DNA from 2 places in the Glutamicibacter sp. ZJUTW genome. Region 1 is predicted to be linked to the other one. Evidence: predicted binding sites of a transcription regulator. Region 1 holds the regulator's gene; the other holds the start of a gene.
The links. The regulator HspR, encoded in region 1, represses chaperone genes until heat shock. The targets are predictions, from matches to a motif close to AAGTTGAGTCNNNNNGACTCAACTT.

Region 1 (3,178 bases):
GACCTTTTCCGTGCCGAGCCGGTGTCCTTCGTGCGTCGCGGCAACCGCCTGCAGGGCCGCCGGGCCAGCGCCTGGGAGCGCAATGCCGAGCAGTATGTCATCGAGCCGCCCCGCAAGATTGCCGACACCTCGGTTGCTGACGACTTCCAGCTCGATCCCGCCGAGGCCTTCGGCCGCACGGCACCGCTGATCGTGGAGATCGGCACCGGCCTGGGCGAATGCATCGCCAACGCCGCCAAGGACGATCCCGAGCGCAACTACCTCGCCGTTGAGGTCTACCGTCCAGGCCTGGCCCAGTTGATGCTGAAGGTCGAATCCTTCGGCATCACCAACGTCCGCGCCGTGCAGGCCAATGCCCCTGAGGTGCTCGACGTCATGCTTGATGAGAACAGCGCGGACGAGATCTGGATCTTCTTCTCCGATCCGTGGCACAAGCCGAGGCACCACAAGCGCCGCCTGATCAAGGCCTCATTCCTGGACAAGGTCTCCCGCGTGCTCAAGCCAGGGGGCACCCTGCGCTTGGCCACCGACTGGTCGAACTATGCGGAGCAGATGCGCGAGGTCCTCGAAGCCCACCCTGATTTCGAGAACCAGCATCCCGGAAACCTCTCCGGCGAGGAGAGCAACTTGACCAAGGTGCGCCGCGATGGCATGGAAGGCTTTGACCCCGAGCCTGACTTCATTGACGTCCAGGGCGGCTGGGCACCGCGTTTCGAGCGACGAATCCTCACCAGCTTCGAGGGCAAGGCGCTGAAGGCTGGACGCCTGGTCTTCGATTTGGCGTACACGCGCATCGGCTAGCGGCCGAAATGCATCAAGGAGGCCATGGAATCCCTAGGATGGATTTCATGGCCTCCTTTTCTGCTCAGAACCAGTTCTACTCCCAAGCCCCGAGCATGGAATATGCCGGGGTGAGGCTGGAACAACTGTCATTGGACCATGCCCCGGAGCTGATCCAGCTCGCCGCCAACGGCCAGCTGGATGAAGCATGGTTTGCCACCACCCCATCGGCCGAATCCATGCAGGCGGATATCGAGCGCCGTCTGGCGTTGCAGGAAACTGGAGCGATGGCTCCGTTCGCCATCATCGACCTGTCCACCGGCCAAGCGGTGGGGGCTACGAGCTACCTGAATATCGACGTGGCCAACCATCGCGTGGAAATCGGCTCGACATTCTTGGCCGTGCCCGCCCAAGGCACCGGGATCAATCCGGCGGCCAAGTTCATGCTGCTGCGCCGCGCTTTCGAGGAGTTGGATTGCTATTCAGTGGCTTTCTGCACGCACTGGCACAACACTGCGTCACGCGCAGCAATTGCACGGCTTGGCGCCAAACAGGATGGCGTGCTGCGCAATCACAAATATGATCCGAAGACCGGCACGCTTCGAGACACCGTAGTCTTCTCGATCCTCCCGCACGAGTGGCCTGCCGTGCGCACCCAGTTGGAAGCGCGCCTGGCGAGGCACGGACGGATCTAGCGGCCGATGGCGCGGCGTACAGGGAAGAGCGACACGGTCGGTTCACGTCGTTCCGGACGCATGCCCCGGGACAGCGAAACGATGTCGCCTCCAGCGGTGCCCGCGGCGAAGATGCGCGATTGGCCCTGGCGAACGGCGGACAGTTCTTGGCGAAGCCCATTGACTTCGGTTTGCAGATACGCGACTTGATCTTGCAGATCCAGGATGCGCTTGATGCCTTCCAGCGAGACGCCTTCCTTGCTCAATGACTGCACCTGGCGCAGCAGCGAGACGTCGCGTTGCGAGTAGCGGCGCTGCTTTCCGCTTTGCCGGCTGGGCGAAACCAAGCCGATGCGGTCGTATTGGCGCAGCGTCTGCGGATGCATGTCTGCAAGCTGGGCGGCGACGGAAATGACGAAGACAGGTCGCAGGTACTCCCCGTTCACGTTGCTTCTACCACCTTTCTGCAAGGGCCGACGATACTGGCCCTTTTGCCTTTGAGTCTATCTTCCCCGCCCTGCCAGTTCGATGCCAGGACAGGGAAAACAGGTTATTGGGTTCAGAGCTTGGCGTGGGCTGCCAAGTCCGCTCGCGGGTCCTCGCCCTCCGTGGCTGCAGCGAAGTCCTCCACGGCCTTCCTTGCTGCATCCGAGAGGTTCTGCGGAATCGCGACATCCAGGACGATCAGCAGATCGCCGGTGGCCTTGGAGGTCTTCACTCCGCGGCCCTTCAAGCGCAAGGTGCGTCCGGAGTTGGATCCGGCAGGCACCTTCACCGCAACGGATTCCCCGTCCAGGGTCGGTACGTGGATCTTTGCTCCAAGCACCGCTTCATCGAAGGTCACCGGCACGTGGATGCGGATGTTGTTCTCTTCGCGCTTGAAGAACGGGTGCTCGCTGACCTTGACCTTGACCAGCAGGTCGCCGTTGCCGGCAGCTCCTGGCTGGCCCTTGCCACGCACGCGCACCGACTGCCCGTCCTTGATTCCCGCCGGGATGCGCACGTCGATGACCTCGCCGTTCTGTTCGCGCAGGCCAATGGTGGTTCCCTTGATCGATCCGGAGAAGGAGATCGTGGTGCTGGCCGTGCGGTCAGCACCCTTGCGCGGCGGTGCGCTTTGGCCGAAGCCGCCGCCAAAACCGCCGCCGCCTCCGAACAGGTCGGAGAAGTCCGGCTGTCCGCCACGACCGCGAGCGCCGCCTCCGCCACCTCCGAAGAGGTTGGAGAAGATGTCCTCGAAGCCGGCCTGCCCGCCTGGGCCACCCGGTCCGCCACCCGCAGAGAACCGCGCTCCGCCGCCCATGGCGCGGATCGCGTCGTACTGCTCGCGTTCTTCCTTATCCGAAAGCACCGAGTTGGCTTCGGAGATGTCCTTGAATTTCTTTTCAGCGGCCGCGTCCCCCTGGTTGGTATCCGGGTGGTACTTGCGTGCAAGCTTGCGGTACGCCTTCTTGATGTCCGCCTCGCTGGCGTCCTTGGAGACGCCCAGAATGGCGTAGAAGTCTTTTTCGATCCAGTCCTGACTTGCCATCAGGGCCCCATCCTTTCAGTGCCAATTCGACACTGCCCACTGACGAGGACTCGGCAGTGGGCAGTATCGATTGTGCTATTCGTGGCTATTCGCCGGTGGCTACCAGCACCTGGGCTGCGCGCAGGATGTTGGTTCCCTTGCGGTAACCGGTGCGCAGCACCTGTCCCACGTGGTCGGCTGGAATCTCCGGAAC
Region 2 (3,178 bases), 1.3 Mb from region 1:
CTTCCAAGATGGCCAACGCGGTTTCCTCCGATGGCTCGGCGACAGTGACCTTGCCGAAGCGCCGTGCCAGCGCGCTGTCCTTCTCCACCTTGCGGAATTCATCCAGCGTGGTGGCGCCGATCATGTGCAGCTCGCCGCGCGCCAGGCGCGGCTTGAGGATATTCGCGGCATCCATGTTTCCGGACTCGCCGGAACCAGCACCGACCAGCAGGTGCATCTCATCGATGAACAGCAGCACCTGGCCTTCGGCGGCGGCTACCTCGTCGAGCAGGCCGGTCAGCCGCTGTTCGAAATCGCCGCGGTAGCGGGTGCCGGCGAGCATGCCCGGAAGGTCCACCGAGATCAGGGCCGCATTGCGCAGCTGCGCTGGAACCTCGTCGTCGATGATGGCGCGGGCCAGGCCCTCGGCAATGGCGGTCTTGCCCACGCCGGCCTCGCCGATCAGCACTGGGTTGTTCTTGGTGCGGCGGGCCAGGATCTCGATTACCTGGTCCAGTTCCTCTTTGCGGCCGATCACCGGATCGATCTGGCCGTCGGCTGCGAGCAAGGTCAGATCGGTTCCGTAGCGTTCCAGCATGGACACGTCGGACTCGGCATCGTTCTGGTTCTGGGCATCATTGCTGCCCCGCTGGGCCTGCTCCATGGCAGCTTGCTGCAGCGACTGTCCGGTGACGCCATGCTGGGCCAAGAGCTGGCTGACCGGTGATTCCGGATTGAAGACGAAGGCCAGGAAAAGGTGATCCGGGTCGATGTAGGTCGAGCCGTAGTTGCGGGCAACCTGATAGGCGTCAAAGAGGCTGCGCTGGGCTGCCGACGAGAGGCGGGACGGCTTCTCGTCCCGCTCCTGTGCCTTGGGCATGCGTGCGATGGCGTCGGCACTCAAAGCCTCGATGTCGATTCCCATGGCGGTAAGGTGCTCGCCAATTGGTTCGGTGCGCAGCAGAGCCATCAGCAGATGCAGCGAATCGATCTCGTCATGGCCGTGCTCTTGGGAAATCGCCGCCGCGGTGGCTACCGCTTCGTGGGTACGGGCAGAAAGCAGACGCGTGATGTCGATGGGGCGCGCAGCTTGAGCTCGCGACGACAGGAACCGAGAGAGGAATTCCTCAAACGAGCCATCTGATGGTGCGCCGAAGAATGCTGGCAAGTGAGCCTCCTAATAGAAACTTGAGCGGTCTATGCTCATGTTCAACGCATACGGCGCGCAAATATTCCCGGACCAAGCGGGAGAGGTGCCAAAGAGGTTGAGTTCACACAAATGGCAGGCAGCCAGCGGCTAGTCCTTCGGGATTTCGATGAGTCCCATGCGGGCGGCGGCAACCAACGCCTGGACCCTGTCGCGAACATCCAGCTTAACGAAAATCTTGGCCATGTGGGTTTTAACCGTTGTCTCGGAAATAGCCAGAGTTCTTGAAATCTCGGTGTTGTTTAGCCCCCGGGCCAGCAGCTTTAGAATTTCGAATTCCCGATTGGTGATTCCCAGATCATAGGCAAGATCTTGAATGTCTTGGGAATTGTCGCGGTAAGCCTCGCGAACGGCAGAAACGAGATCGGAAGAAACCGACGGGGAAATGGCTGCCGTTCCTTGATGAACGGCATGAACCGCGCGGATAATTTCATCCGGCTCAGAATCCTTGACCAAGTATCCACTGGCCCCAGCGCTCAGAACAGGAACCAGATATTCATCGGAGGAAAAGGCGGTAATAGCAAGCACTGATGGGCTGTCTTCGACGGATTTGATGGCTTTAGTCGCACTAACTCCATCCATAATTGGCATCTGCAAATCCATGAGCACAACGTCTACTTGATGGTCCTTGCAGTAATCGACGGCGGCCTGCCCATTTTCAACAGAATTAACCGTTACAATTCCGCTATCTGTTGCTAGGATTGTGCCCAAAGCATGCCGAATTAGAGGTTCATCATCGACGATTAGGACCTTTATTTGTTCCATCTGATTCCTTTGATTCGATGCCGAGGGCCTCAAGATGGCCTGTTCACCTGAAAGTATATAAGTTGACCTGATGTGGAGTTTGTTATGAAGGGTTTGAAAATGCTGGCCGTAGCAGCATTAGTACTGGCACCATTGACTGCCGTGGCAGCTCCAGCATCTGCCGCGACCTCGCCAAACGTCAGCAGCGGCAGCGTTGCGACTCCTGCTGGTTTTGGTTCCGCCTTTTCCGAGTGGTTCTGCAACCGCTACGGCATCGGTTGCCCATAACGCATTGCATTTGACTTGATCATCTGAGCCGGGAATTATTCGGCATATGAATGGACGACTCAAAGACACCCTGACCAAGCTCTTCGCTGGTCGGGGTGTCATTGTTTGGACGGGAATTGCGGTTCTGATCGCGGTTTCCAGTAGCGAGTTTGTGACTCTGCTGGAAGACGGATTTAGCGGTTCGTCAGATGTATCGGTTCGAGGCGCCTTGCTCGGTCTGGGGCTTTGCGTAATTCTTGCACTTGGTCTTCGATGGGTTGCGGTCTCTGTCGGGTTGTTTGTGGCCGTTGCCTATTTCTTCCTCACCGACAGCGGCATGTTTTTCTGGACCTTCGTTTCCTTCATGATTTTCTCGGCCCTGGCTGCGACGGCCAAATCACTGAGTGTTAGGGCTTTGTATCTGACTTTGTCCGCGGCCTGGATGGTGCAGTTCGGTATCCAAGCAGGGAATGATGCGGTGTTGCTCGTTGGGCTCGCCCCGTTGACGGCGATGGCGTTTTTCCTGACCCGAAGCATCTACATGCTGCGCGAGAAGAACGCTGTTGCGCTTCGGCAAATGCAAACTGTCGAAGAGCAGACTCGTCTTGCTGTCGACCGGGAGAGAAAGAACATCGCCCGGGACCTGCACGATATTGTCGCCCATGACATAACGGTTGTGGCCATGCAGTCGAAGGCCGCGAAATTCGCCAACGATGGGCAGAAGGCTCTTGAAGCGCTCGATATCATCGCCAAGCTGAGTACGGAAACCTTGCATGACTTGCGCCTGATGCTCAATGTCCTGAGGGCCGACGGAACCATGGCTGATCCTTTGTCCCGCAGCAATGACAAGCCGGCCGCTACAACTGTGTATGCGCTTCAGGGCGCCGAACTTTTTGTCCAGAGGCTAAAGGATGCAAATTTCAAGGTGAGCTCCACCACGGATGAGAAAATTTCCGAATTGCCCCGTTCTGCCCAGACTGC

Region 2: the regulator HspR is predicted to act here: its motif matches at 1,165-1,189, upstream of F0M17_RS01675 (ATP-dependent Clp protease ATP-binding subunit).

Annotation. Positions count from the first base shown of each region.
Region 1 covers NZ_CP043624.1:2,625,900-2,629,077, forward strand. The annotation lists gene trmB (tRNA (guanosine(46)-N7)-methyltransferase TrmB) at 1-801, shown strand, start outside; gene F0M17_RS12425 (GNAT family N-acetyltransferase) at 849-1,475, shown strand; gene F0M17_RS12430 (heat shock protein transcriptional repressor HspR) at 1,472-1,900, opposite strand; gene F0M17_RS12435 (DnaJ C-terminal domain-containing protein) at 2,014-2,985, opposite strand; gene F0M17_RS12440 (nucleotide exchange factor GrpE) at 3,071-3,178, opposite strand, start outside.
Region 2 covers NZ_CP043624.1:348,936-352,113, forward strand. The annotation lists gene F0M17_RS01675 (ATP-dependent Clp protease ATP-binding subunit) at 1-1,147, opposite strand, end outside; gene F0M17_RS01680 (response regulator transcription factor) at 1,277-1,951, opposite strand; gene F0M17_RS01685 (sensor histidine kinase) at 2,265-3,178, shown strand, end outside.